3 regions of the Streptomyces sp. NBC_01198 genome follow, and region 1 is predicted to be linked to each of the others. Evidence: riboswitches for the same ligand, from Rfam matches in the RefSeq annotation. Region 1 holds a riboswitch; each other region holds the start of a gene.
The links. Region 1 has a riboswitch for S-adenosylmethionine ahead of OG702_RS15355 (putative leader peptide). Riboswitches for the same ligand answer to the same signal wherever they lie in the genome.

Region 1 (9,779 bases):
TGACAAATAAGGCACAGGGGTGCCGCGGACCGGGTCCGCGGCGGCGGTTCCCGGAGGTGCCGGGAGGAATGCCCGCTCAGGGCAAGCGTCGAGCCGGGGTGGTCCGCGCCGTTGCGGTGCCGGCCGTGCGGGTGCGGTGCGGTACGGATGCCGTTGACGTGCGGTGCCGTGCGGGTGGTTCCGTACCGCGCCTGGCGGAGCGCGCTTGCGGGGCGGCCTCGGCGGGCCTCCCGCTGTGCCGTGTGCGTCTGGTGTGTCGGCTGTGCAGGGTGGAACACGCCCATGATGGACCTGTCTACGCGCGTTCGGAAGAGGGCGACGCACCGTTTCCCGGGGACCGCGGGTTCCGGCGGGCATGCGAAGGCCCGGCCGCCCGCGCGTCACGCGCGGCCGGCCGGGCCGTTCTGCGGGGCCGCGGCTCAGGGCCGGAGAGGGCCCGGGGTCTGCTCCGACGGGACCGGCCCGGCGTCCCCGGCGGGGACGGACCTGGTCGTACGCACCGGCGCCGCCGGGATCTTCTCGCCGGCCTCGATCGCCACCGCCAGCCGGTTCTCGGCCGGCGGCAGCGGGCAGGTGGCCAGCTCGGTGTAGGCGCAGGGCAGGTTGGCGGCCCGGTTGAAGTCGACCAGCACGGTGCCGTCCGCGCCGGGCGGGTCGATGGACAGCGCCCGGTTGGCCGCGTAGGTGGTCACCCCTGAGGTGGCGTCGGTGAGCAGCACCAGCAGGCTGCCCGGGGCGTGGCCGTTGAACGCGGTCAGCCGGTGGGTCGTGCCGTCCAGCTCGAACTCGACCTGGCCGGGGGCGTCGTAGACGTGCTGCAGGCCCTCGACGGCGGCGCCCACCGTCGTCGGCCGGGGCACGTCGAAGGGCAGGTAGCGGCCGGTTCGCGCCCACCGCGGGTCCGGTTCGTAGGCGGGGGTGCCGGTGAAGGCCAGCCGCAGCGCGTTCTCCGGGTGCCGGGGGCGCAGGATGTCGTGGCCTCCGCGCTTGGCGACCTCGATCACCGCGTCGCCGGCGGCGGGGAAGAGGCTCGCCCGCTCCTCGACGACGCCGAAGTCGTGCCGCCCGCGCAGCACCTGCCCGTCGAGGACCAGCTCCTCGTCGTCCCGCAGCTCGACCACCACGCCCTCTGCGGTGCTCGACCAGGCCCCGGGGGCGTCGGGGAGACGGGTCGGGGTGGCGTCGAGCCAGTGCAGGCCGGTGATCGCCAGGAAGCCGTGAGGCCCCGCGAGCACCTGCTCCTTGCGCTCGTGCCAGCGCTGCCACTCCTCGGCGAAGGCGGCGCGGTCAGTCTCTTCTGCTTGTGCGGTCATGACGGCTCCTCGGTTCCGGTGGGGCGCGGGGTGGGCGGGGCGGTGCGGTGCCCGGTGTCGTCGGCGGGCTGCTCCAGCCGCCGGAAGCGGCTGCCGTGGAAGACCAGCGGCGGCACCGCGTGGTCGGCGTCCAGGGCCCGGATCCGCAGCAGGACGATGTCGTGGTCACCGGCCCTGATCTGCTGCTCGACGCTGGTGTCGAACCAGGCGCCGGCGCCGTCGAGCAGCACCGCGCCCTCCTCGGTGGCCCGCCAGTCCAGGCCGGCGAACCGGTCGTCGCTGCGTGAGGCGAGCTGGGTGCAGGCACGTTCCTGCTCGGCGCTCAGCACCGTCACGCCGAGCCGGGCGCGGCCGGCGAGCAGCGGCCAGGTGGTCGAGGTGTGGGCCACGCAGACCGACAGCAGCGGCGGGTCGAGCGAGACCGCGGTGAAGGAGTTGGCCGTCAGGCCGACCGGTACGCCGTCCACCAGCGCGGCGATCGCGGTCACCCCGGTCGGGAAGGCGCCGAAGACCCGCCGCAGCCGGACCGGGGACAGCTCCTGCTCCCCGGGACGGGACTGCTCGTCCGTGCGGGCCTGCCCGTCGGGCAGGATCTGGGTCGTCATCGTCGCTTCCATTCCTCGTCGAGCAGCTCGTACGTACCCACCCGGTCGGACCGCGAGCGGGGAGTGTGCCATGCCGGTGCTCCTTGTCAGCCGTGGGCGTCAGGCGTGGGGCGTCAGGCGTGGGCGGGTGCCGCCGGGCCGGCGGCGGCGACGCCCACCGGTCCCCAGGCCCACGGCGGGTCGGGGATCTCCTTGCGCAGCACGGGTGCGATGTCGGACTGGAAGAGCTCCAGTGCCTCGCGGTGCTGGGCCTCGGTCAGGCCGCCCGCGTCGGCGTGCAGGTGCAGCACGGTGTGCCCGAACTGCTCGTGGTAGCGGTGCACCTTCTCGATCACCTGCTGCGGGCTGCCGACCAGCGCGGAGCTGCGCTCCACGAAGTCCTCAAGCGTGGCGAAGACCGGTTCGACGCCGAGCTGCTTCTGGAAGGCCAGCTGGCCCTCGAAGACCGGCCGGTAGGCCGCCAGCGCCTGCTGCGAGGTGCGGGCCGCGTAGTAACCGGCGGTGCCCGCGCCGACGGTGGCGAGCGCCGGGTCGTGGCCGTAGTGCTCCCAGCGCTCGCGGTAGTGGCGGACGAGTTCGGCGTAGGGCTCGATGGGGTTGCTGACGTTGGCGGAGAACAGCGGGTCGCCGTAGCGGGCGGCCAGGTCGACCGACTCCCGGCTGGTGGCGCTGCCGTGCCAGACCCTGACCGGGTTCTGGTAAGGGCGCGGCCACACCTCGGCGTCCTGCAGCTCCGGGCGGAACCGGGGCTGCGCGGTGACCTTCGGCTCCCGCCAGATCCGCCGGAACAGCTCGTAGCCCTCGGCGTTGCGGTCCCACTGGTCGTCGGTGGTGACCTGGAAGAGGTCGCGCTGGGCCGAGCCGTTGCCCTTGCCGACGATCAGCTCAAGGCGCCCGCCGGACAGGTGGTCGAGGGTGGCGTAGTCCTCGTAGGCGCGTACGGGGTCGAGCAGGCTGAGCGTGGTGACGGCGGTGAACAGCCGGATCCTGGACGTCAGCGCCGCGAGGTGGCTGAGCACCACCGGCGGCGCCGAGGAGATGAACGGCCGCTCGTGGCGCTCCCCGACGCCGAAGCCGTCGAAGCCCAGCTCCTCGGCCAGCACGGCGTTGCCGATCACCTCGCGGAAGCGGTCCTGGGTGGACTTCACCTCCCCGGTGACCGGGTGCGGGCTGTGCACGATCAGGGTGATCGTCAGGAACTTCACGACGCCGCCTCCGTAGGGGTGCCGCCGACGCCGGGGAGGTGCGCGGCTTGCTGGGTCTGCTGGACGGGCTTGCTCATGCGGGATGTGCCCTTCCTGGGTCTCGCGCGGGGCGCTCAGGCGGCGGCCACCGGGCGCAGGCATGCCGAACGGGGCCCGCGACGGGCGGGCCCGGGGCGTTCAGCGAGGAGGGAGGGAGGTGGGGACGGGGGGTGGAGCGGCGCTAGCCGGCCGTGCGCGGCAGCGCGGCGGGCCGGTGGTCAGGCCCCGGCACGGCCGTCGGCGTGCCCGGACACAGCGCGCCGGCGACGCGCAGGAGATCGATGTGGCGGCGGGAGAAGCGGCCGAGGAAGGGCAGCGACCGCCCAGTGGTGTCCTGCACCGCGTCACCTCCCGGTCCCGATCGGCCAACGCCTTTTCGAGTGCGCACTTGCCGAGCCGTCGTCGGCTCCGCCGGGTCCTCACCTGGAGCACCCCGCCGCGACGGAGGGTTGCCGGTCAGCCGGCCAGGGCCTTGGTTGCTGACACTCATGACCTGCAAGCACGGTAACTCCGGCGCGCCGCCGAACACAATCCCTCCCGGCCAGGAGTGACCCCCGTCGCCTCCCGCACCGTTCCGGCCATCGGGGGATTGTCTGACCGCTGCCCTCCGGTTAACGTGCTGTAGGCAAAGGTCCCGCAACCAGGGCGGACGAGCACGACGCGAAGAGGGCGAGGGGACGGACATGGACGCGATGCAGCGCGAGACCGCGTCGTACCCCGATGGCTCGTTCCGTACCCGGGTCACCCGGCGGCACGTCGATCTGCTCCGCGTCAGCAGCGTCCTGTGTCGGGAAACGCCCGCGGTCCGCTGACCGCCCGCGGGCCCGCCGATCGGCCCCGACTCCCCGCTCCACCCCGGCAGTTGACGCGCGCCCGATGACCGGCGCGCAGCCCGGCCGAGCGCGGCACCGCCTCTTCGCGCCTTCCTCCCGATAGCTCCGGGCGACCGTACGACACCCCCCTGCGGGGTGCCGTTCCGCTCCGCGCCGCCGTGCTCCCCGACGAGACGGGACACCCCCATGACCCAGCACGACATCCCCGGGCCTGCCACCGCCGCGCCCGGCCACCCCCCGCCCGTTCCGGCCGGGACCGTGCCCGGCCGGGCACCGCTGCGCCCCCTCGACAGCCGGCCGGCGGACCAGGACCTGCTGGCCGCGCGGCTGGTCCCGCTGCGCCGCCCCGGCCAGTGGATCTCCGCGGCGGTCCTGCTGGTGCTGTTCGCCATGCTGGTGCACACCCTGCTGGCCAACCACCGCTTCCAGTGGGGCGTCGTCGGCCACTACTTCCTGCACGGCTCGATCCTGCACGGTCTGGTCCTGACGCTCTGGCTCACCGCCGCCGTGATGACCAGCGGCTACCTGCTCGGCATCGGGATCGCCGCGATGCGGCTGTCCGGCAACCCGGTGCTGCGCGGCCTGAGCTTCGGCTACGTCTGGCTGCTGCGCTCGGTCCCGCCCCTGGTGCAGCTGCTCTTCTGGTACGAACTGGCCTCGCTCTACCCGCGGTTGTCGCTGGGGGTGCCCTTCGGGCCGGAGTTCGCCTCGGTGAGGACCGCGCACCTCTTCAGCGGCATCCTCGCCGCCTACGTCGGACTCACCTGGACGTGGCCGCGTTCGCCGGCGAGATCGTCCGCGGCGGCATCCTGTCCGTCGATCCGGGCCAGCGGGAGGCCGCCAAGGCGCTCGGCCTGCGCGACGAGCGGATCTTCCGCCGGATCGTGCTGCCGCAGGCGATGCCGGCCATCGTCCCGGCCTCGGGCAACCTGCTGATCGGCATGCTCAAGGCGACCTCGATCGTCAGCGTGATCGCCGTGCAGGACCTCGCGGGCCCGCGCCTCTCCCGGCGCGGGCCCGCGGCCCCGGGGCTACAGGCCGATGTCGCGGCGGTTGATGTCCTCCAGCGACTCACGGCGTACGAGCGTCCGCGCGGCGCCGTCCCTGACCGCCACCACCGGCGGGCGGCCGACCATGTTGTAGCTGGACGCCATGGACAGCTGGTAGGCGCCGGCCGCGGGTACGGCGATCAGGTCGCCGGGGTGGACGTCGCCGGGCAGCAGCGCCTTGTCGGCCAGGATGTCGCCCGCCTCGCAGTGCCTGCCCACCACCGTGGCGGGGGCCGGATCCGCGTCGGAGCGGCGGCCGATGAGCCGGGGGGTGTAGCGCACCCCGTACAGCGCGGGCCTGGGGTTGTCGCCCATGCCGCCGTCCACCGCGACGAAGGTGTGGCCCGGCGTCCGCTTGACCGAGAGCACCCGGTAGACCGCCACCCCCGCCGGCCCGACGACCGCGCGCCCGGGTTCCAGGGTGAGCCGGGGCACCGGCAGCCGCGCGTGGGCGCAGCCGTCGGCCAGCTCGGCCCCGAGCCGGTCGGCGAGCACCCGGATGTCGAGCTCCTTGTCGCCGGGGCGGTAGGCGATGGCGTGCCCGCCGCCGATGTCGAGCTGGGGCAGCACCAGCCCGTGCTGGTCGCGTACGTGCGCCATCAGCCCGACCATCCGGCGCACGGCGGCGGCATAGGGCCTGACCGAGGTGATCTGCGAGCCGATGTGGCAGTGCAGGCCCACCAGTTCCAGGTGCGGCTGGCCGACGATCCTGTCGATGGCGTGCTGCGCCGAGCCGTCCGCGAGGGACAGGCCGAACTTCTGGTCGTCGGTGCCGGTGCGGATCGCCGCGTGGCCGCCGGCCGAGATGCCGGGCACCACCCGCACCATGACCTGCTGCCGGTCGGTGCGCGGCACGATCGAGGCCAGCCTGGCGATCTCCGCCAGGCCGTCGACAACGATCCGCCCGACGCCGAGCCGGACGGCGGCGGCCAGGTCCTCCGGGCTCTTGGCGTTGCCGTGCATCACGATCCGGTCGGCCGGGAATCCCATGGCGACGGCCAGGCCCAGCTCCCCGGCGGAGCAGACGTCCAGGCCCAGGCCCTCCTCCTGCGCCCAGCGGGCGACGGCACGGCACAGGTAGGCCTTGGCCGCGTAGACCACGTCGGCGTCGGGGAAGGCCGCGCGGTAGGCGCGGCAGCGGTCGCGCACCTCGCCCTCGTCCAGCACGTACAGCGGGGTGCCGAACCGGTCGGCGGCCTCGGCGAGGGAGACCCCGGCGACGGTGACGTCGCCGTCCCGCACCGGCCGCGCGGAGGCGGGCCACACCGGCAGGCCCCCGGGCTCGCCGGGGAACGGCACCGGGACGGTGGGTATCAGGGATGAGACGGACATGGGGTACCCCCTCCACTCAGCCGATCAGAAGATCGAAGACGATTTTTGCGGGCGGCGCGAGCCTGCGGGCGGCCGGCGCGGAGAACCGCGGGTCGACGGTGAGGACGCCGACGCCCAGCGGCCGGGCGAGAGCCCGCAGCGCGGGCTCGGAGAGCCTGATCCATTCCTGGTCGGCCCCCAGGGTGGCGGCCAGCCGCTCCCGTGAGGTGAAACCGACCGCCGTACGCGTCCCTGGCGGGGTGCGGAAGAAGCGCGCCGCACAGCCCGCGGGCCCCGGCCGGACGGGGACGAAGAGCGGTCCGGCCGGGACGCGTTGAGAGGGCTCGGGGTCCTCGTCGTGATCAAGCACAGCCATGGTGTTCCTCCAGGTACAGAGCCTCGACAGCACCCGCGGCGGGCCGGGCCGCGGGTGCCTCGTTCCACGCTATTGCGGCGGGCGCGGCGGCCCCGGAGCCCCTGACACATGCTTGACGCGCACGGTCCCGGCACTGACGCGACGCTGACGCGGACCGGGGCCGGGGAAGGGGACGGCGCCCGGACGGGCCCGTACGGCACACCATCCGGACGGAAAACCCGGCTTCCCTGTGCCTGCGCGGCGAAGCCGGGTATCCGCACAGGAAGGATCTCCGCGGCCCGGCACGGGGATCAGGTCACGGAAGGGGTGGGCGTCGTGCCCAGAGGGTCGAGCGCCAAGCGTGAACGCCAGTACGAGCACATCAAGGACAGCGCCGAGCAGCGCGGCGAGTCCGCGGGCCGCGCGGAGGAGATCGCCGCGCGCACGGTGAACAAGGAGCGCGCCCGGGCGGGCGAGTCCCGTACCGCCAGCCGCTCCTCGCTGCGGGACATGTCGTCCTCGCGGCGCGGCGGCAAGCGCTCGCACACCGGCTCCGGCGGCCCCACGAAGGCGCAGCTGTACAACGAGGCCAAGCAGCGCAACGTCAAGGGCCGCTCCACGATGACCAAGGCCGAGCTGAGCAAGGCGCTCGGGCGCTGACGGCATGGCAGGGCACATGCCGGACAGGATCGACGACCCGGGCAGGCACGAGACAGCCGAGGAACGCGCGGACCGCCGCTGGGGCGACCTGCTCCAGGAGCTGCGGGTCGCGCAGACCGGAGTGCAGATCCTCTTCGGCTTCCTGCTGACCGTGGTCTTCCAGCAGCGCTTCACCGAGCTGTCCACCACCAACCGGCACCTCTACGTGGCCACGGTGGTCGTCGGCGCGGCGACCACCGGCGCCCTGGTCGGCCCGGTGGCAATGCACCGGCTGCTGACCGGCCGGCGCCTCAAGCCCGAGACGGTGGTGTGGGCGTCCAGGATCACCGTGCTCGGCCTGTTCCTGCTGCTGTGCACGATGGCCTGCTCGCTGCTCCTCGTCCTCCGGCTGGCCGTCCACGACACCGTCGCGGCCTGGCTGGCCGGCGGGATGGTGTTCTGGTTCGCCCTGTGCTGGCTGGTCCTCCCGCTGTGGGCCAGGCACAGCAGCGCGTCCGAGGCGGAGCGCGCCGAGGAGTGACCGCGGGCCGCGCACCCTCCCGCGACCGCCGGGGGTCGCGGTCCTACCATGACCGGCGGGACAACATCGGCGCGACGCGGGGGGGTGAGCGCTTTGCCGGCACAGGGGAGGCGGCGGGCGGCCGTGGTGGCGGGGCTGTGCGCGATCGCCGCGCTGCTGCTCGGTGCGTGCGGCTCGCAGGTGGCGGGACCCGGGGTGCGGATACACGGGTCGTCGCCGACGCCGTCCGGGCCGATCGCCTGGACCACGGCGGAGCCCTCCGCCGTCACCGCGGTCCGCGTCAGCGACGACCGCCGGGTCCTGATCCTCGACGTGCAGGTGCCCAGCGGCTCGAAGCCGTGCGTGCGGAAGCTCAAGGCGGTGCTCACCGACCCCATGACCGACATCGTGCGGGTCCAGGTCACCTTCTCCTCTCCCGCCGCGGACACCGCGTCCGGCTGTACGGGGGAGGCCACGGCGACCACGCGGGTCCGGCTGCCGCAACCGCTGGGCCGGCAGGACCTGGTCGTCGACAACTACCAGACCTACACCGCCGAGGGCGCCGCGCCGCCCGCGCTGCGGCTGTGCGGGAAGCTGGGCTGCCGCCCGCCCGCCACCGGCTGCACCCCCGCCTCCTACGACCAGGCACTGATCGCCGCCGACGCCCCGGCCCACACCCTGCGCGACTCCGAGGACTGCGACGGCACCTGGCTGGTGCTGGACTTCTCCTGGCGCACCGGCCCCGCCTGCGACGACCCGGCCGACGCCGCCTGCTCCTCCCGCCTGGGCGACCGCTACTTCTTCCGTGCGGCACCGGCCGGCTGGGTCCCGCTCACCTCCGGCGCGGCCGGCGGCTGCCGGGCCGTCCACCGCGTGGCCCCGGCCTTCCCGACGTCGATGTGCGCCTCCCTGCCGCCGCTGCCCGCCGCGCTGCACCCCGACCACTCGTCACCCACGGCGGGCAGCACGGCGTCCCACCGACAGCCCGCGGCGGCGGCCGGGCACTGATCCGGCGTGGCCGCCGCGTCAAGATGACATCAATAGGCCGTTCGGTGGCGTCAGGGGTGCGCTAACGCCGATGGGCGGGAGCGCTGAGGCAGGTTTGATGTCGGCGCGCCGGAATGTGCCGGCGCCCGTCTCGCCGCTTTGCTCCTCACCGATCCCCGGGGTGACCCGCGCATGCCAGATATCGCCTTCCTCGCGATCGTCGTCGCCGTCTTCGCCGTCATCACCCTGATCGCCAAGGGGGCGGAGCGCCTGTGAGCGCGGACAACCTCGTGGGCCTGATCGTGGCCGGCTGCCTGCTGGTCTATCTCGTGCTGGCGCTGATCTTCCCGGAGAAGTTCTAGTGAACGACACGCTCGCGGGCTGGCTGCAGATCCTCGCCCTGGTGGGCGCGCTGGCGCTGACGTACCGTCCGCTGGGCGACTACATCGCCCGGATCCTGACCACCGAGCGGCATCTGACGGTGGAGAAGATCTTCTACCGGCTCGGCGGGGTGAATCCGCACGTCGACCAGCGGTGGCCGGCCTATCTGCGCAGCGTGCTCGCCTTCGCCGCGGTGTCGGTGCTGTTCCTCTACGGCTTCCAGCGGCTGCAGAACCACTTCCTGCTGTCCATCGGGATGAAGGCGGTGGCTCCCGGCACGGCGTTCAACACCGCTGCGTCGTTCGTGACGAACACGAACTGGCAGTCGTACAGCGGTGAGGCGACGATGGGCCATCTGGTGCAGATGGCCGGTCTGGCGGTGCAGAACTTCGTCTCGGCCGCGGTGGGTATCGCGGTGGTGGCGACGCTGATCCGCGGCTTCACCCGCAAGCGGACGGACCGGGTGGGGAACTTCTGGGTCGATCTGACGCGGATCACCTTCCGGCTGCTGGTGCCGATGGCGTTCGTCTTCGCGATCGTGC
Region 2 (9,779 bases), 1.4 Mb from region 1:
GGTTGCCGGTCAGCCGGACCGGCGCTGCGGCCCGCCAGCCGCCGTCCTCCTCGGCGAGCACCAGCATGCCGTCCGCGCCCAGCGACGCCGCGACCGCCCGCGCCCCGCGCCTGCGGGCGTCCCTGGCGGCCCTGACCGGCTCGGCGAAGCCGGTGAGGCCGGCCAGTTCGTCGGCGTTCGGCTTGATCAGGTCCGGCCTGGCGGCCAGGCCGCGCCGCAGCGCGGGGCCGTCCGCGTCGAGCAGCACGTAGACGCCGGCCGCGCGGGCCTCCCTGATCAGCTCGGCGTACGCCCCGACCGGCACGCCCGGCGGCAGGCTGCCGCACAGCGCCACGGCGTCCGCGCCCGCCGCCAGCGCTTCGCGGTACACCCCCAGCAGGGCCTCCCACTCGGCGGGGCTGACGGTGGGGCCGGGCTCGTTGAACAGCGTCGCCCCGCCGCTGGCCTCGTCCACGACGCCGACGGTACGGCGGGTCCGCCCGGCGATCGGCACGAGCGCGTCGTGGAGCCGGCCGGCATGCGGGTCCGCGGCGAGCCGCCGCCGCACCTCGCCCCCGGCGCTCCCCCCGGCGAACCCGGTCACCACGACGGAGTGCCCGAGCGCGGCCAACACCCGCGCGACGTTCACCCCTTTCCCCCCGGCCCGCTCAACAGCCTCCGCCACCCGATGAGATGCCTGCGGCAGCAGGGCGGGTACGCGGTAGGTGACGTCGAGTGCGACGTTCACGGTGACAGTAATGATCACCCGAAAATAGTCCCAGCCCACCCTCAGCCCCCGACCACCGGGGCGCGGCTGCCCTCCCGGCCCACCGGCCGGTGATGGGCTGAGCGCGCAGTTCCCCGCGCCCCTGGGGTGGTTGCCCTCTGCGGCAGGCGGCGCCTATCAGGGGCGCGGGGAACTGCGCGACCAGCCCCCGGAGGGGGTGGGCGGACCACCGGCCCGTGGGGGTCAGGGGTGGCGGAGCCATTCGCCTTGGCGCATCACCGCGACCACGTCGTAGGCCTCGTCCAGGACGACGAGATCCGCGTACTTGCCCGGCTCAAGGGAGCCGACCTGGTCGGCGAGGCCGATCAAGCGCGCCGGGTTCGTGGAAACCGCGCGCACCGTGTCGGGCAGCGACAGGCCGTCCAGGGTGACCGCGCGCTTGAAGGCCGTGTCCATCGTCAGGGTGGAGCCGGCGATCGAGCCGCCCTCGACCAGGCGGGCGACGCCCTCCACCACCTGGACCTTGAGCGGACCGAGGTCGTAGAGGCCGTCGCCGAAGCCGGCCGCGTCCATCGCGTCGGTGATGAAGGCGACCCGGCCGGCACCCGCCGTGCCGAAGGCGAGTTCGAGCACCGACGGGTGCAAGTGCGTGCCGTCGTTGATGAGTTCGACGGTGACCCGCTCGTCCTCCAGGAGCGCCGCGATCGGCCCGGGCGCCCGGTGGCCGAGCGGCGGCATCGCGTTGAACAGGTGGGTGGCGACCGTCGCCCCCGCGTCGATGGCCTCGACCGTCTGCTCGTACGAGGCGTCGGTGTGCCCGATCGCCGCGATGACGCCGAGGTCGGCGAGCAGGCGTACCGACTCGATGCCGCCGGGCAGCTCCGCCGCCAGGGTGACCATCTTGGCGGTGCCCCGCGCGGCCTCGACGAGCTTGCGCACGTCGGCCGGGTCGGGGTGGCGCAGCAGCCCCTCGTCGTGGGCGCCCTTGCGGCAGGGCGAGATGAACGGGCCCTCGTAGTGGATGCCGGCGATGTCGCCCTGCTCCACGATCTCCGACAGCAGCCCGGCCTGCCGGACCAGCGCGTCCATCGTCTCGGTGACGGTCGACACGACGAGCGTGGTCGTCCCGTGCTCGCGGTGGGCGCGCGCGCCGGTCAGCACCTCCTCGGCGGTGCCGGAGGTGAAGGACGCGCCGCCGCCGCCGTGGTTGTGGATGTCCACGAAGCCGGGCACGACGGTGTGCCCGGCGGCCAGGTCGACCACCACGTCGTCCGGCAGCGGACCGGTGTCGGCGGCGATGCGCGAGCCCTCGACCGTGATCCGGCCGCCTTCCACCACTCCCGAGGGCAGGACCACACGGGCACCCGCCAGCACCGAGCGCTGCGTCGTCGTTACGGGGGCCATCAGGCGGATACCTCCACGGAGAGTAGATCCCAGGCGAGCAGGCCGGCGCCCAGGCATCCAGCGGTGTCCCCGAGGGCGGCGGGGACGATGAGGGGGAGTTTCTGGAAGGTCACGCGCGCCTCGACCGCCGCCCGCAGCGGGCCGAAGAGGGTGTCGCCGGCTTCCGCGAGGCCGCCGCCGATGATCAGCACCCGCGGGTCGAGCAGGGTGATCCCGGTGACCAGGCCGGCGGCCAGCGCGTCGACGGCGTCCCGCCAGACCTCGATGGCGCGCGGGTCGCCGGCATCGACGGCGCGGGCGCAGTCCGCCGCGTCCGCGCCGGGGTCGCCGGCGGCCGCGGCCCAGGCGCGGGAGACGGCGGCGGCCGAGGCCAGCACCTCCATGCAGCCGCGCTGGCCGCAGCCGCACTCGGGTCCCCCGGGCCGTACGACGACGTGCCCGAGCTCACCGGCGCAGCCGTGCGCGCCCGTCTCGATCCGCCCGTCGATGCCGATGGCGCCGGCGATGCCGGTGCCCAGGGCCAGGAAGAGGAAGCGGTCGGTGCCGCGGCCGGCGCCGAGCCTGCCCTCGGCGAGCCCGCCGGTGCGTACGTCGTGGCCCAGGGCGACGGGGACGCCGTCGAGTCGCTGCGACAGCAGCGCCCGCAGGGGCACGTCCGTCCAGCCGAGGTTGGCGGCGTAGGCGGCGATGCCGTTGACGTCGTCCACGATGCCGGGTACGGCGACGCCGGCCGCGGCGGCGGGCCCGCCGTACTCGCGTATGCCGTGCGCGCGCAGGTCGGCGGCGAAGTCCAGGATCGCGGTCACGACGGCGTCCGGGCCGCGCTCCCTGCCGGTGGCCCTGCGGTCCTCGTGCAGCAGGGTGCCGTCGGCTGCGACCAAGGCGGCCTTCATCCCGGTGCCGCCCACATCAAGGGCGATGACATGTCTCACGGGGGACAGTCTCGCGGGTAACCCCACTAAAGGTCTAGTCCACTCGTCGAGGAAGATCCGTCGCGCCGCCCGGCCACCCGTACGGCGGGCCCACAGCCCGGACGATTCGCTGAAGGTCCTGGAAGGGTACGGTTTGCTCCCGGTGACCACCTCCGCCTCCCCGGCGATGGAGCACGACCCGAAGGACGCGGACATGCTGCAGTTCCCCGACCGGCTGCCCGAGGCCGTCTTCCAGCCCGTCGGCAAGGCGTCCTGGGGGCCCGTCAGCGACCGGGTCGAGAAGGCGACCGGCTCCGCCGTGGACGGCGACCCCCGCCAGGTGCCCGGCGCACCGCAGCGGTTCGCCGTGGCGCGAGCCGGGGAATAGGGCTGTCGTGAGCGGGGCGGAGCTGTCGCAGCGGGACCTGGCCGTCCTGGACTTCGCGTCCAGGACGTGGGCCGGCACGGGGGCGCGCGACCGCGCGATACGCGAGCAGCTGGGGATGTCGCCGACGGCCTACCTCCAGCTGCTCAACGCCCTCCTCGACGACCCCCGAGCCCTCGCCCACGCCCCGGTCACCGTCAACCGCCTCCGCGCCAGCCGCGCGGACCGCCGCCGGCAACGCTGAGGGCTCACACCCGGCGGCCGGAACCGGCAGCCCGGGCGGATCCCCGGCGGTAGGGTCGAAGGCATGGCCGAGATCCCGACTCCCACCACCCCCGAGGGCAAAGAAGGCCTCGCCGCCCTGCTGGCGCAGCCGAACCGCGCGGTCGTCGCCCTCGACTTCGACGGCACGCTCGCCCAGATCGTGCCCGACCCCGAGCAGGCCCGCGCCCACCCCGGCGCGGTCCCGGCGCTGGCCCGCCTGGCGCCGCACGTGGCGGCCGTGGCGGTCGTCACCGGCCGCCCGGCCGGCGTGGCGGTCCGCTACGGCGGCTTCGCCGGTGTCGCCGCCCTCGACCACCTGGTCGTCCTCGGCCACTACGGCGCCGAGCGCTGGGACGCGCACACCGCCGGGATGCACAACGCCGGCGCGCATCCCGGCGTGACGGCGGTCCGCGCGGAGCTGCCCGGCTTCCTGGACCGCAACGGCGCCTGGCAGGGCACCTGGATCGAGGACAAGGGCGGCAGGGCGGTCGCCGTCCACACCCGCCGCACCGAGGACCCGGACGCCGCGTTCGAGGCGCTGCGCGCCCCGCTGTCCGAACTCGCCACCCACCACGGCCTGGTGGTCGAGCCCGGCAGGTACGTACTCGAACTGCGCCCGCCCGGCGTGGACAAGGGCGTGGCCCTGGCGGCGTATCTGCGCGAGGTGGACGCGGGCTGCGTCCTCTACGGCGGCGACGACCTCGGCGACCTCGCCGCCTTCGCCGCGGTGCACGAGCTGCGCGAACAGGGCCTGCCCGGCCTGCTGGTGGCCAGCGCGGGCGCCCCCGAGTCCCCGAAGGAACTGACCTCCCAGGCCGACCTGGTGGTGCCGGGCCCGGCAGGCGTGGTGGCGCTGCTCGACGCGCTGGCCGACGCGATCACCCGGCCCTAGCTCGCGTCGCCGTCCTCGGCCCGGGTCTCCTCGGCCCCGGTGTCCTCGGCCAGCGCGGTGACCTGGTCCAGAAACCACTGGGTCGGCGGCAGCGCGGTGGCCGCCGCCGCGAGCCGCTTGGTGCGGTCCGCGCGCTCGGCGTCCGGCAGGGTCAGCGCCGTGTTCAGCGCCTCGGCGGTGGCCCGGACGTCGTAGGGGTTGACGACGATCGCGTCGTCGCCCAGTTCGGCGTAGGCGCCCGCCTCGCGGGACAGCACCAGGGCGACGCCGTTGTCGGAGACGACCGGCATCTCCTTGGCGACCAGGTTCATCCCGTCCCTGATCGGGTTGACCAGCGCCACGTCCGCCAGGCGGTAGGCCGCGAGCGAGCGCGCGAAGTCGTCGTCGACCTTGAGCAGCACCGGCTGCCAGTCGGCCGTGCCGAACTCCGCGTTGATCTCCGCCGCGACCCGGCCCACCTCCTCGGTGTACTCCCGGTAGACCGTCAGGTCCTGGCGCGACGGGTAGGCGAACGCCACATGCACCACCCGGCTGCGCCAGCCCGGATGGTCGGCCAGCAGCCTGCGGTACGCGTACAGGCCGCGCACGATGTTCTTCGACAGCTCGGTGCGGTCCACCCGGACGATCAGCCGCCGGCCGGGCCCGGTCTCGGCCCGCAGCGCCGTCATCCGCTCGGCCACGTCGTCGCGGTGCGCGCGCTCACGCAGGAAGTCGCCGTCCGCGCCGAGGCCGTGCACGCCCAGCCTGGTCGTACGCCCGCGGTGCGTCACCGAGCGGCCGTCGTCCGACACCGTCGCGCCCAGGATGTCGGCGCAGCACGCGGCGAAGGCGTCGGCCCACCGCCGGGTCAGGAACGCCGCCCGGTCCGCGCCCAGCACGCCTTCGAGCACGGCGGCCGCGATGTCGTCCGGCAGCAGCCGGAAGTAGTCGGGCGGGGCCCACGGGGTGTGCGAGAAGTGCCCGATCCGCAGGTCGGGGCGGCGCTCCCGGAGCAGCGAGGGGACCAGCACCAGGTGGTAGTCCTGCACCAGTACCGAAGCCCCCGGCGCGGCCTCCTCAGCCAGAGCGTCGGCGAAGGCGGCGTTGTACGCCTCGTAGGCCGCCCACTGGGTGCGGAAGTCGTCGTCGAAGGCGGGTTCGAGCGGGGTCTGGTAGAGCATGTGGTGCACGAACCACAGCACCGAATTGGCGACGTCGTTGTAGGCCGCATGGAAGACGTCGGGGTCGACGGCGATCATCCGCGAGCCGGGCTCGCCGACACCGCGCCGCACCGCCTCCCGGTCGCCTTCGGTGAGAGCCGCGCACACCCACAGCGAGGCGCTGTCCGACTCGATGGCGCTCAGCCCGGACACGACGCCGCCGCCCCCGCGTCTGCTGCGGAGCTCGCCGTCGTCCCCGACGCTGTAAGCCACCGGGCCGCGGTTGGACGCGACCAGGATTCGGGCAGCCCGCGATGATCCGTCCATACGCCGAACCTTGCCACCCTGCGCCCGCCTCAAACCTCCCGGGGCGCCCGCGACCAGCCATCATCCCCGCCATCCGGGAAGGATCCGCGCCCTGGTGCCTGCGCTAGGCCGCCGGGCGGCGGAGGTATTCCGGGATGTGGCGCATCGGGGGGCGCTCCTCCGTGTCGACCGGGTACGTCGACGCCACGAAGCCCGACGACGCCCGGTCGTACTGCGTGAGCCGCGGGCGCACGAGGTGGCCGCGGGCCAGCCGAAGATGGGCGGTGCGGTAGATGGCCGCGGCCATCCGGCCGAGTGCCTGCTCGTCCTGGTGCCGGTGGTGGCGCACCCCGACGTCCACCTGCCCGAGCGCGTCGAGCCCGACAAGCTCCAGGGAGTCGACGAGCATCCCGAGCTCGACCCCGTATCCGACCGGGAAGGGCAACTGCTCCAGCAGCGAGCGCCGGGCGGCGTACTCACCCCCGAGCGGCTGCACGAAACCGGCCAGCCGCGGCCAGTGCAGGTTGAGCAGCGGGCGCGCGACGAGTTCGGTGACGCGGCCGCCGCCCGCCGCGACGACGCCGCCGCCGGTCTCAAGCGGCCGGTCGTACATCGCCTTGACCAGGTGCAGGGACGGATCGGTGAGCAGCGGCCCGACGATCCCCGACACGAAGCGGGAGTCGAACTCCCGCAGGTCCGCGTCCACGAAGCACACGATCTCCCCGCTGGTGACCAGCAGCGACCGCCACAGCACCTCGCCCTTGCCGGCCACCGCCGGCATCCGCGGCAGGATGGCGTCCCGCGACACCACCGTGGCGCCGGCGTCCGCGGCGACCCGGGCGGTGGCGTCCCTCGACCCGGAGTCGACGACGACGACCTCGTCCACCAGCGGCACGTCCGCCGTCATCAGGTCGCGGCGGATCACGCCGACGATCTCCCCGACCGTGGCTTCCTCGTCGAGCGCGGGCAGTACCACACTGACCGTCCCCGCGGAACCCGCTGCCCGTTTTGCGGCCAGCAGCAGGTCAAGCGGCCGGTCGGCGGCCGACCAGGACCGGGTGGTCAGCCAGCGCTCCACCTCATCCAGCACGTGCGCGTCTCCCGTGTGATCCATCTCGCGGTTCGGACGACTATCTCAACAGCCGCCCTCGTCCGTTACAGTCTTGAACAACGCCTGTGCGCCCCGCATGCCGGGGTGCCACGGCAGGACAAACGCCCGGACCCCGCCGTCCGGTGCCATACCGCTCATCCAGAGGGGCAGAGGGAACGGCCCGTTGAAGCCCCGGCAACCCTCCCGCCGACCGCGAGGTCATGGTGGGGAAGGTGCCAATTCCGTCTTGTGGCGATTCCGCCGCGAGGAAGATGAGGAGAAAGGGCCTCGCCATCATGGCTGTGCAGACCGACGCCGGCACCACCACCACTACCGACTCCGCCGCCCCGGAGACCCCCGCCCCGTTCGGCCCCGCCGCCGCACTGTCCTGCCGTGAGTGCGGCACCCGCTTCCCGCTGAGCCCGGTGTTCGCCTGCCAGGAGTGTTTCGGGCCGCTGGAGGTGGCCTACGACCTGCCGCTGGGCGACCCCGAGGGCCTGCGCAAGCGGATTGAGGCGGGCCCCGCGAACATCTGGCGCTACGCCCCGCTGCTGCCGGTGCCCGCCGACGTCACCGAGAAGCAGAATCTCAACCCCGGCTGGACCAAGCTGGTCAAGGCCGACAACCTGGCGCGCGAGCTGGGCGTCACCGGCGGCCTGTACGTCAAGGACGACACCGGCAACCCGACGCACTCCTTCAAGGACCGGGTCGTCGCGATCGCCCTGGAGGCGGCCCGCACCTTCGGCCTGACCACGCTGTCCTGCTCCTCCACCGGCAACCTGGCAGGCGCGGTCGGCGCCGCGGCGGCCAGGGCGGGCTTCCGCTCGTGCGTGTTCATCCCGCACGACCTGGAGCAGGGCAAGGTCGTGATGGCTGCGGTCTACGGTGGCGAAGTGGTCGCGATCGAGGGCTCGTACGACGACGTGAACCGCTTCTGCTCCGAGCTCATCGGCGACCCGATCGGCGAGGACTGGGGCTTCGTCAACGTCAACCTGCGGCCGTACTACGGCGAGGGCTCCAAGACGCTGGCGTACGAGATCGCCGAGCAGCTCGGCTGGCGGCTGCCGGACCAGCTGGTCATCCCGATCGCCTCCGGCTCCCAGCTCACCAAGATCGACAAGGGCCTCCAGGAGCTGATCAAGCTCGGCCTGGTCGAGGACAAGCCCTACAGGATCTACGGCGCCCAGGCCGAGGGCTGCTCGCCGGTCTCCGCGGCATTCAAGGCCGGCCACGACGTCGTACGCCCGGTCAAGCCGGACACCATCGCCAAGTCGCTGGCCATCGGCAACCCGGCGGACGGCCCCTACGTGCTGGACATCACCCGGCGCACCGGCGGCGCGGTCGAGGACGTCACCGACGAGCAGGTCGTCGACGCCATCAAGCTGCTGGCCCGCACCGAGGGCATCTTCGCCGAGACGGCCGGCGGGGTGACCGTCGGCGTGCTCAGGAAGCTGATCGAGTCCGGGCAGCTCGACCCGGCCGCCGAGACCGTCGTGCTGAACACCGGCGACGGCCTGAAGACCCTGGACGCGGTGTCCCCGACCACCGGGCCGACCGCGACCATCCGTCCCACCGTTGCCGCTTTCCGAGAGGCTGGCCTCGCATGAGTGCTTCCGTCCGTATCCCCACCATTCTCCGCACCTACACCGGCGGCCAGGCCGAGGTCCAGGCCGAGGGCGCGACGCTGGCCGCGGTGATCGAGTCGCTGGAAAAGAATCATGCGGGTATTTCCGCGCGGGTTCTCGACGACACCGGAAAACTCCGTCGTTTCGTGAACGTGTATGTCAACGATGACGATGTCCGCTTTTCCGAGGGTCTTGCCACGGTGGTCCCCGAGGGTGCCAGCGTCTCGATCATTCCCGCCGTCGCGGGCGGCTGAGCCGGCACCGTACCCGATCTGACGGGAATCCGCAGAGGCTCCGACGTTTAACTTGCGCCCCACCCGGGAACTGCTTTCGTCCCCGGGTGGGGCGCCCGCATGTGGGGCGGTAGTTGAACCGCTGTACAGTTGCCAGGGGCATGTGGCAACTCCCGGACACCGGTGTGCAGCGGTTGCGGCGATTTATCGCCAAAGTCGCCGGCGAAAAGCCCGCAACACCCTTTATGTCCGGTCCGAGTTGCCCTGCATTATCATTTTTTCCTAGGGTATTTCGGATCGGTCGCACCCAGAATTCTCGTCCAATTGACCTGTTGCAGACGGCATCCGTGCAGATACATTCAGCGGCGGTCGACGCGTTCCGGCGCACACCCCCTGCGGGGGTGAGGTCTGACCCGGGCCCGCGGAGCGCGGGGCCGCGATAGGGCCAGTAATAGGGGAGTTAGGAATGGCTCAGGGCACCGTCAAGTGGTTCAACGCGGAGAAGGGCTACGGCTTCATCGCGGTCGACGGTGGTGCGGATGTCTTCGTCCACTACAGCGCGATACAGATGGACGGATACCGCACCCTCGAAGAAGGCCAGCGAGTCGAGTTCGAGATCTCGCAGGGTCAGAAGGGGCCGCAGGCGGACATGGTCCGGCTGGCCGGCTGATCGGCTCGGGCGCGTTCGGCCACCGACGCGACGCCACCACGAAGGGCCACCCCACCAGGGGTGGCCCTTCACCTTTCCCCGGGCACCCCTCCCGACCTCCCCGCCGCCCCCGGGCTCCCCTGCGCGGGAGCTGGCCCCTCAGGGGCGCGGGGAA
Region 3 (9,779 bases), 2.6 Mb from region 1:
CCGCGACCGCCTTCGAAGCCGGCTCGAACCGGCGCCGCAGCAGGACGGCGAGCGTGTCGCAGAGCGCCACCGGGTCGACCGGATGGGTCGTCGCCGCGTCCGCGCGGCTCCAGGTGGCCAGCCAGGCGTCCTGGGGACGGCCGATCAGCACCAGCACCGGCGGGCAGCGGAAGATCTCGTCCTTGATCTGCCGGCACACGCCCATACCGCCCGCCGGGGCCGACTCGCCGTCCAGGACGCAGGCGTCGATGCCGCCCCTCTCCAGTTCGGTCAGCACGGCGGGAAGTGTCGCGCACTCCACGAACTCCACCGGCGGCAGGTCGGCGGCGGGCCTGCGGCCGACGGCGAGCCGGACCTGCTCCCGGGTGTTCGCGTCGTCGCTGTAGACCAGCACCGTGGCCGTCGCCTGCATCCTGGCTCCTCCTCGTGATCTTCGTGGTCCCCGTGCAGCGTGTGCGGCTCGTGAACGTTTTCTCAAGTGCCTGGGATGCTACTCCGGTGGACGCCGTCCGTGGAGGGGTCCTGCGGGGTCCAAGATCCCGCGGACGGATCGTCATCCCTCGTTCGAGGGACCCCGCCGGAGCGCGACACGGCCCCCCGAAGGGCCTTGACACACCGAAGGGGACCCCCGGAGTGAGCGCCGGATAAGCGACCGACATAATGTCGGACGTGGCGACAGCAACAGCAGTAGAAACCGGGCACGCGCACCCGTCGGTCAACCGGCCGAACCTCACCAGCGTCGGAACCATCATCTGGCTGAGTTCCGAGCTGATGTTCTTCGCGGCCCTCTTCGCGATGTACTTCACCATTCGGTCGGTCACGGGTGCCGATTTCTGGAAGGAACACGCCCATGCGCTGAACGTGCCGTTCTCCGCGACGAACACCACGATCCTGGTGCTCTCCTCCTTCACGTGCCAGATGGGCGTCTTCGCCGCCGAGCGCGGCGACGTGAAGAAGCTGCGCTCGTGGTTCATCGTGACGTTCGTGATGGGCGCGATCTTCATCGGCGGGCAGATCTTCGAGTACACGAACCTGGTCAAGAAGGACGGGATCTCACTCAGCTCCGACCCGTACGGTTCGGTGTTCTACCTGACGACCGGGTTCCACGGGCTGCATGTGACGGGTGGTCTGATCGCGTTCCTGCTGGTGCTCGGCCGTACGTACGCGGCCAAGCGGTTCACCCACCAGCAGGCCACCGCTGCCATCGTCGTGTCCTACTACTGGCACTTCGTCGACGTCGTCTGGATCGGCCTCTTCGCCACGATCTACCTGATCAAGTAGTCGGTCGCGTACCGCAGCACGGTGCCGGACAGGCACAACCCGAAGCATCGACACAAGAGATCCTGACACCGGGGTAATCCGTGAAAAAGCTCTCCGCACGACGGCGCCACCCGCTGGCGGCGCTTGTCGTCCTACTCTTCGCGCTAGCGGCCACCGGGGGGCTGTACGCCGCGCTCGCGCCGGCACCCAAGGCGCAGGCCGACGACTCGTCCCAGTCCATCGAGATCACCGAGGGCAAGAAACTGTTCTCCGTGGGCTGTGCCAGCTGCCACGGCACGCACGGCCAGGGGAGCTCGGACGGACCCAGCCTGACCGGCGTCGGCTCGGCCGCGGTGGACTTCCAGGTCGGCACCGGCCGGATGCCCGCGCAGCAGCCCGGCCCGCAGATCCAGCAGAAGAAGGTGCAGTACACCCAGAAGGACATCGACCAGCTGGCCGCGTACATCGCCTCCCTCGGCCCCGGCCCGGTGATCCCCTCGTCGGACCAGTACGACCCGGCGGGCGCGGAGCAGGGCAAGGGCGGTGAGCTGTTCCGTAGCAACTGCTCGCAGTGCCACAACTTCGTCGGCAAGGGCGGCGCCCTGACCGACGGCAAGTACGCGCCCACCCTCAAGGGCGTGGACCCCAAGCACATCTACGAGGCCATGCAGACCGGCCCGCAGAACATGCCGTCCTTCCCCGACACCACGCTGCCGTCGAAGAGCAAGGCCGACATCATCGCGTACCTGAAGGCGGTCGACTCCGCCGACAGCCCGAACCCGGGCGGCTTCACGCTCGGCACTCTGGGTCCGGTGCCCGAGGGGCTGTTCGCCTACATCTTCGGCCTCGGCGCGCTGCTCGGCATCGCTGCCTGGATCGCGGCCCGCACGACCAAAGCGAAGAAGTCATGAGCGAAACCGGATCCCACAACGACATGACAGATCCAGAGGACCACCTCCCGGCCACCCGCGGCGCCCACGGCGCCGAAGCGGCGGTCCCCGGCGACCCGTTCGCCAACCCCGGTCACCCGGAGCACGAATACCGCCGTCAGGACATCGACGAGAAGGCGGCGAAGCACTCCGAGCGGGTGGTCGCCGGCCTGTTCACGCTGTCGATGCTGGGCACCCTCTCGTTCATCGCGAGCTTCGTGATCTTCCCGGTCGACAAGTACGTCTACATCTTCCCGATCGGCCACGTCAGCGCGCTGAACTTCTCGCTCGGCATCTCGCTGGCCGTCGCGCTGATCGGCATCGGCGCCGGCGCCGTGCACTGGGCCCGCACGCTGATGTCCGACGAGGAGATGCCCGACGACCGCCACCGCGCGGACGCGGACGACGAACTGCGCGCCAACATCGAGGCGCAGTGGAAGGCGGGCGCCAAGGAGAGCGCGTTCGGCCGGCGCAAGCTGGTCCGTACGACGATGCTCGGCGCGCTCACGCTGGTCCCGCTGTCCGCGGTGGTGATCCTGCGCGACCTCGGCCCGCTGCCGGAGGACAAGCTCAGGCACACCGCCTGGGCCAAGGGCAAGGCGCTGATCAACCCCAACACCAACCGGCCGCTGCGTCCCGAGGACATCCCGGTCGGCTCGCTCACCTTCGCCCAGCCCGAGGGGCTGAACGAGGCGGACGAGGACTTCCAGGTACAGATCGCCAAGGCGGCCCTGATGGTCGTCCGGCTCAAGCCGGAGGACATCAAGGACAAGAAGGAACTCGACTGGTCGCACCAGGGCATCGTGGCCTTCTCCAAGATCTGCACGCACGTCGGCTGCCCGGTCAGCCTGTACGAGCAGCAGACACACCACGTACTCTGCCCTTGTCATCAGTCGACGTTCGACCTGTCGGACGGCGCCCGGGTGATCTTCGGTCCCGCGGGTCACCGGCTGCCGCAGCTTCGGATCAGCGTCAATGGTGAGGGCAACCTCGTTGCGATGAGCGACTTCGAGGTTCCCGTCGGTCCGGCCTTCTGGGAGCGCGGATGAGTACTTCGACAGAGACCTCGACGAGCACTCGGCGAGGCCCCAAACACCCCGGACAGCGCGTCGCCGAGTGGGCAGACTCCCGAGTCGGCCTGTACAAGCTCGGCAAGTCCAACCTGCGGAAGATCTTCCCCGACCACTGGTCGTTCATGCTGGGTGAGATCTGCCTCTACAGCTTCACGATCCTCATCCTCACGGGTGTGTATCTGACGCTGTTCTTCCACCCCAGCATGAACGAGGTCGTCTACAACGGCCCGTACGCGCCGCTGCAGGGCCAGCGGATGTCGGAAGCGTACGCGTCGACCATGCACATCAGCTTCGAGGTGCGCGGTGGTCTGCTGATCCGGCAGATCCACCACTGGTCCGCGCTGATCTTCATCGCGGGCATGATCGTCCACATGATGCGGGTGTTCTTCACCGGAGCGTTCCGCAAGCCGCGTGAGCTCAACTGGCTGTTCGGCTGGACGCTGCTGTTCATCGGCATGTTCGAGGGCTTCACCGGCTACTCGCTGCCCGACGACCTGCTGTCCGGCACCGGTGTCCGCTTCACCGAGGGCGCGGTGCTCTCCACGCCGATCGTCGGCACGTATCTGTCGATGTTCCTGTTCGGCGGCGAGTTCCCCGGCCACAACTTCGTGCCGATCTTCTACTCGGCGCACATCCTGCTGCTGCCAGGCATCATGGCGGCACTGCTGGTCACCCACCTGATCCTGGTCTTCTACCACAAGCACACCCAGTTCGCGGGTGCGGGCAAGACCGAGAAGAACGTCGTCGGCATGCCGTTCTTCCCGATCTACACCGCGAAGGCCGGCGGCTTCTTCTTCCTGGTCTTCGGTGTCATCGCGGCCATCGCGGCGATCGCCACCATCAACCCGATCTGGACCATGGGCCCGTACCGGCCGGACCAGGTGTCCACCGGCGCGCAGCCCGACTGGTACATGGGCTTCTCCGAAGGCCTGATCCGGGTGATGCCCGGCTGGGAGATCAGCGCCTGGGGCCACACCCTGGTCCTCGGCGTGTTCGTCCCGCTGATGGTCTTCCCGCTGGTGCTTGTCGCCATCGCCGTCTACCCGTTCATCGAATCGTGGGTCACCGGCGACAAGAGCGAGCACCATCTGCTGGACCGGCCGCGCAACCGCCCGGTGCGCACCGGCTTCGGTGTCGCCTGGCTGACGCTCTACTTCACGCTGCTGATCGGTGGCGGCAACGACCTGTGGGCCACGCACTTCCACCTGTCGATCGAGACGATCACCTGGTCGGTGCGGATCGGTTTCTTCGTGCTGCCGGCGCTGGCGTTCTTCGCCACCAAGCGGATCTGTCTCGGGCTGCAGCGCAAGGACCGCGACAAGGTGCTGCACGGTCGCGAGACCGGCATCATCAAGCGGCTCCCGCACGGTGAGTTCATCGAGGTGCACCAGCCCCTGGAGCAGGAGGAGCTGCACGTCCTGACCGCCCACGTGCAGCCGCAGCCGCTCGACGTCGGCCCCGAGGTCGACGAGAACGGCGTGGAGCGCAAGCTGAACCCGGTCACGAAGGTGCGGGCGCGACTGTCCCGCAACTTCTACGGCGAGCACAGCCAGATCCCGAAGCCGACAGTCGAGGAATACGACGAGATCACGAGCGGCCACGGCCACCACTGACCCGCCGTCCGGCTTGTCCCACCGGGGCCGGGTGGTCACCTCCTTGCGGAGGGGACCACCCGGCCCGGGTCTTTTCCGCTACGAGGCTGCCACTGCCCTGCCGGCCGCTCCCCGCGGAGGGGAGCCGCGGAGCCGCCGTGCGCGGATAGGGTGGGCGCGGGAAGGCCCGACGACCACCAGGAGTGTGGACCATGAGCGTTGTGAACCCGGCAGGTGGCGATACCGGGGCGCTGCGGACGTGGCCCGACGTCTTGACGCAGCTGATCGCCGGACGTGACCTGGAGGCCGACGACACCGCGTGGGCGATGGACGCCATCATGAGCGGCACCGCAACCGGCGTGCAGATCGCCGGGTTCGCGGTGGCGCTGCGGGCCAAGGGCGAGACGGTCGAGGAAGTCACCGGCATGGTGCGGGCGATGTACGCGCACGCCAACACCATCGACGTGCCGGGCCCCACCGTGGACATCGTCGGTACCGGCGGCGACCGGGCCAGAACCGTCAACATCTCCACCATGTCGGCGATAGTGGTGGCCGGCACCGGCGCGAAGGTCGTCAAGCACGGCAACCGGGCCGCGTCGTCGGCCAGCGGTGCCAGCGACGTCCTCGGGCACCTCGGGGTGAATCTGGACCTGACCCCGGAGCGGGTCGTGGAGGTCGCCGAGGAGGCGGGCATCACCTTCTGCTTCGCGGTCCGCTTCCACCCGGCGCTGCGCCATGTGGCCACCGCTCGCGCCGAGTTGGGGGTCGCCACCACCTTCAACTTCCTGGGCCCGCTGACCAACCCGGCCCGGGTGCGCGCGCAGGCCACCGGGGTCGCCGACCTGCGGATGGCGCCGATCATGGCCGGCGTGCTGGCAGAACGCGGCTCGTCCGCGCTGGTCTTCCGCGGTGACGACGGCCTGGACGAGCTGACCACCACCGCGACCTCGCAGGTGTGGGTGGTCGGCGACGGCAAGGTCGCCCAGCACACCTTCGACCCGCGCGACATCGGGATCGACCTGGTGCCGGTCGAGGCGCTGCGCGGGGGCGACCCGGCGCACAACGCGGACGTCGCCCGCAGGGTGCTGGCCGGTGCGACCGGGCCGGTACGGGACGCGGTGCTGCTCAACTCCGCCGCCGCGCTGGTGGCGCTGGCCCCGGGGGCGGGCACCCTGGAGGAGCAACTGGCCGCCGGGGTGGCCAGGGCCGCGGAGTCCCTCGACTCCGGCGCGGCCGCCGCGGTGCTCGAGCGCTGGGCGGCCGCCACCCACGCCTGAGCCGAACGAGCAGGCGCCGTCCGTACCTCGGACGGCGCCTTGCGCATCCGGCGTCCTGTGGCAGAATCCCTTGCAGGTCACGAGTGACAGCGCAAAGGCCCCGGCTCGCTGTCCGGCAACCCTCCGTCCGAGGCGGGGTGCCCCGGGTGATGACCGGGCTGCGGGCAGCGAGGCTCGCAGCAAGCCGGACTCGGGAGTTCATCATGCGCAAGCGAATGCGATAGGGCCACTGGCCCCGGTTCCGCCGTACCGCGGTGCCGTAGTGCACCGGTCCGTCTTCCCTCTGCCGCCGTCCGACCGCGACGCAGCGCCGTGCCCCGGCGCGCGGCGCTGTCGCCTGCCTTCGTGCCAGGAGCCTGCCATGACCCTTTCCTTCACCGCCTCCAGCCCGCTGACCTGCGACGTCCCGGTGCCTCCGCTGCCCGTGCTCGGCCGGGACGTGACCGTGCCGCTGGTCACCGGCGGCGAGGTCGGTTATGCCGCGCTCGACTACGCCGCCAGCGCGCCCGCGTTGCAGCGGGTGTGGGACGACGTGGCCGCGTACGCCCCCTACTACGGCAGCGTGCACCGGGGCGCCGGGTATCTGTCGCAGCTGTCCACCGAGCTCTTCGAGCAGAGCCGGGCGACGGTGGCGGACTTCCTCGGCTGCCGGCCCAACGACGAGGTCATCTTCACCCGCTCCACCACCGATTCGCTGAACCTGCTGGCCGCGGTGCTGCCGGCCGGCACGCAGGTCTTCGTCTTCGAGACCGAGCACCACGCGGCGCTGCTGCCGTGGCAGCGCGCCAAGGGCGCGCGCGTCACCTGTCTGCCCGCGCCCCGTACTCCCGAACAGGCCGTCGCCGCACTCGACGTGGCGCTGCACGGGGCGCCCAAGGGACCGAAGCTGGTGTGCGTCACCGGCGCGTCCAACGTGACCGGCGAGCTGTGGCCGGTGCGCCGGCTGGCGGCCGCCGCGCACCGGCACGGCGCCCGGATCGTGCTGGACGCCGCACAGCTCGTACCGCACCGCCCGGTGGACATCGCCGAACTCGACGTCGACTGGGTCGCCTTCTCCGGGCACAAGCTCTACGCGCCCTTCGGCGCCGGCGTGCTCGCCGGGCGGCCGGACTGGCTGCGCGACGCGGAGCCCTACCTCGCCGGCGGCGGCGCGACCCGTACGGTGGTCCGGCGGGCCGACGGCCAGGTCGAGGCCGAGTGGCAGGAGTCGGCGGCCGCCCGGCACGAGGCCGGGTCGCCCAACGTCATCGGGGCGTACGCCATCGCGTCGGCGTGCAAGGCGCTCACCGAGGCCGGGTTCGACGAGCTGGCGGCGCACGAGCGCCAATTGCTCGGGCTGCTGCGGGACGGCCTGGCGGCGATCCCCGAGGTGCGGGTGCTGTCGCTGTTCGGCGCGGACGCCGACCGTGTGGGGGTGCTGAGCTTCGTCGTCCAGGGCTGGAACAGCTCGCACCTGGCCGCGGCGCTCTCCGCGGAGCACGGCATCGGGGTGCGGGACGGCCTGTTCTGCGCGCATCCGCTGGTACGGCACCTGCTCGGCGGCGAGCCCGAGGACCTGGGGGCCTGCGGCTCCCCTGAGGACCTCTCCTTCAACGCGGTCCGGGTCAGCTTCGGCGTCGGCACCCCGCCCGAGCACATCGTGCGCTTCACCGCCGCGCTCGCCACGCTCGTCCGGGAGGGCGCCGCGTGGACCTACCACACCGAGGCCGGCCGCTGCGTCCCCTCCCCGGTCTGACCGGCGGCCCATTGCTAGGAGTCGAGGCCGATCGCGAACGCCGCCTCCAGGTCGTGCTGGGAGTACGTACGGAAGGCGACGTGCGTGTCGGTCACCTCGACGCCGGGGATCTTGCTGATCCGGCCCGGGATGATGTCCGCCAGGTCGTCATGCCGGGCCACCCGCACCAGCGCGACCAGGTCATAGGTCCCGGTCACCGAGTAGACCTCGCTGACGTGCTCGAGCGCGGCGATCGCCTCGGCGATCTCCGGGATCCGGTCCACGGTGGTCTTGATGAGCACGATCGCGGTGATCACGACTGAATGTCTCCTTGGGTCGTCCCGGCAACGACGCCCAGCTTAGACCGGGGCCGATAACAGGCCCACGCCCAGCAGAAGCCGAAGGCGAAGCCCACCACATGGGCCAGGTAGGCCACCCCGGGACCGCCCGCGGCGGTCTGCGCGGCGAACCACTGCAGGACGAACCAGAAGCCGAGCACCATCCACGCGGGGAAGCGCAGCGGGACGAAGAAGAGGAACGGGAAGAGGCTGGTGACCCGGGCCTTCGGGTAGAGGTAGAGGTACGCGCCGAGGGCGCCGGAGATCGCCCCCGACGCGCCGACCAGGCTCTGGGTGTCGTCGGCGTGCGCGAAGGCGAAGCCGTAGGTGGCCAGGAAGCCCGCCGCCAGGTAGAACAGCGCGAAGCGCACCCGGCCCATGCGGTTCTCCACGTTGTCGCCGAAGACGTAGAGGAAGAGCATGTTCCCGATCAGGTGCAGCCAGCTGCCGTGCAGGAACATCGAGGTGAAGACGGACACGACCGGCACCTTGGCCGAGGAGGCGGGGGCGTGGCACCCGGCGGGCAGGCCCAGGGCGGCCGTCGGCAGTCGGCCGTGCAGGAGCTCGCCGGGGATCACCCCCCAGCGGTCGAAGTACAGCGCCTGCTCGCACGCCAGGTGCCGCCCGGTGCCGTAGGCGGGGATGAAGCCGGACAGCGGCCCGAACAGGAAGACCGCGGTGCACACGGCGATCAGCCCGTACGTGACGACCGGCGTACGGCGGACCGGGTTCTTGTCGTACACCGGGATGACCATGGACCGATCATGACGCAGCGGTCGTAACGGACATAAGGCGCCTCGCCGCAGCGCGGCGTACCTCCGAGGCCTTAGGGTGACCGGGACAACCGCTGCCCAGAGGAAGAGGTACCTGCGATGCCGGTTCCGCTGCCGACCGCGACGACGCGGTGGCGCTGCACTCTGTGCGGGAATCTGACCCGATTCGACGTGACGCGTTCCTCACGGGTGGTGGAGTACGTCCATCTGGACCTGGGCGGCGAGCCGTCGGTCGAGGAGACCGAGGTGCTGGCCGAGACCGTGGAGTCGGTGCGCTGCCGCTGGTGCAACGCGGTGGACCGGATCGAACTGGTCGACCGCCCGGGTGCCGGTGCGGGCGGCGACGGGAACAGCAGTACGGAAAGCGCCGACGGGAGCGGTTCCGCGTCCGGCTGAGCGCCGGGCGGGGACAATGGAAGCAGCAGGGCGGCGGGCCGGAGGGATCGAAGGGGGCCGGGAGGACGCCGAGGAACCGGACGGGAGTGACTGGTGGACGGTATCGGCGGTTTTCCGCATGCCGGAGCGAGTGGTGCCGCGGCGGAGTCCGCCGGCCCCCCCGCACCGGCCGGGCCCGCCGACGACGGTGACCCCGGCGACCACGGCGACCCTCGCGATCCCGGCGGCCATGCCGAGCACGGCGAGCGCGACGACGAAGGTGACGGTGCCCCGGAGGCGGCGGGCGCCGAGCCGGCCCTCGACCGGCCGCTGCCCGAGGGTGTACGCCACCGGGTCGTCGCCTTCGCCGCGGAGGCCTTCGGCAGCTTCACCTACCAGGAGCTGCCGGTCTCGCTGCGCCCCTACGCCCGCTTCACGCCCACCCGGC

Region 2: another riboswitch for S-adenosylmethionine. It lies ahead of thrC (threonine synthase); the one in region 1 lies ahead of OG702_RS15355 (putative leader peptide).
Region 3: another riboswitch for S-adenosylmethionine. It lies ahead of OG702_RS26945 (aminotransferase class V-fold PLP-dependent enzyme); the one in region 1 lies ahead of OG702_RS15355 (putative leader peptide).

What each region holds. Positions count from the first base shown of each region.
Region 1 covers NZ_CP108568.1:3,432,310-3,442,088, forward strand. The annotation lists gene OG702_RS15340 (DUF1684 domain-containing protein) at 420-1,313, opposite strand; gene OG702_RS15345 (flavin reductase family protein) at 1,310-1,918, opposite strand; gene OG702_RS15350 (LLM class flavin-dependent oxidoreductase) at 2,032-3,123, opposite strand; gene OG702_RS15355 (putative leader peptide) at 3,344-3,502, opposite strand; SAM riboswitch class IV at 3,542-3,656, opposite strand; gene OG702_RS15360 (hypothetical protein) at 3,846-3,974, shown strand; partial or broken gene OG702_RS15365 (hypothetical protein) at 4,506-4,586, shown strand; partial or broken gene OG702_RS15370 (ABC transporter permease subunit) at 4,766-4,915, shown strand; gene lysA (diaminopimelate decarboxylase) at 5,027-6,376, opposite strand; gene OG702_RS15380 (SAV_915 family protein) at 6,393-6,731, opposite strand; gene OG702_RS15385 (plasmid stabilization protein) at 7,047-7,370, shown strand; gene OG702_RS15390 (DUF6328 family protein) at 7,387-7,890, shown strand; gene OG702_RS15395 (hypothetical protein) at 7,984-8,877, shown strand; gene kdpF (K(+)-transporting ATPase subunit F) at 9,129-9,218, shown strand; gene kdpA (potassium-transporting ATPase subunit KdpA) at 9,218-9,779, shown strand, end outside.
Region 2 covers NZ_CP108568.1:4,881,051-4,890,829, forward strand. The annotation lists gene OG702_RS21850 (1-phosphofructokinase family hexose kinase) at 1-745, opposite strand, end outside; gene nagA (N-acetylglucosamine-6-phosphate deacetylase) at 950-2,110, opposite strand; gene OG702_RS21860 (ROK family protein) at 2,110-3,042, opposite strand; gene OG702_RS21865 (hypothetical protein) at 3,185-3,409, shown strand; gene OG702_RS21870 (DUF3263 domain-containing protein) at 3,417-3,650, shown strand; gene otsB (trehalose-phosphatase) at 3,714-4,562, shown strand; gene OG702_RS21880 (alpha,alpha-trehalose-phosphate synthase (UDP-forming)) at 4,559-6,028, opposite strand; gene OG702_RS21885 (glucosyl-3-phosphoglycerate synthase) at 6,132-7,097, opposite strand; SAM riboswitch class I at 7,250-7,376, shown strand; gene thrC (threonine synthase) at 7,394-8,704, shown strand; gene OG702_RS21895 (MoaD/ThiS family protein) at 8,701-8,976, shown strand; gene OG702_RS21900 (cold-shock protein) at 9,422-9,625, shown strand.
Region 3 covers NZ_CP108568.1:6,046,006-6,055,784, forward strand. The annotation lists gene OG702_RS26915 (hypothetical protein) at 1-412, opposite strand, end outside; gene ctaE (aa3-type cytochrome oxidase subunit III) at 661-1,281, shown strand; gene qcrC (cytochrome bc1 complex diheme cytochrome c subunit) at 1,362-2,171, shown strand; gene qcrA (cytochrome bc1 complex Rieske iron-sulfur subunit) at 2,195-3,238, shown strand; gene qcrB (cytochrome bc1 complex cytochrome b subunit) at 3,235-4,875, shown strand; gene trpD (anthranilate phosphoribosyltransferase) at 5,067-6,131, shown strand; SAM riboswitch class IV at 6,207-6,323, shown strand; gene OG702_RS26945 (aminotransferase class V-fold PLP-dependent enzyme) at 6,493-7,866, shown strand; gene OG702_RS26950 (Lrp/AsnC family transcriptional regulator) at 7,881-8,162, opposite strand; gene OG702_RS26955 (rhomboid family intramembrane serine protease) at 8,159-8,938, opposite strand; gene OG702_RS26960 (hypothetical protein) at 9,056-9,352, shown strand; gene OG702_RS26965 (NYN domain-containing protein) at 9,446-9,779, shown strand, end outside.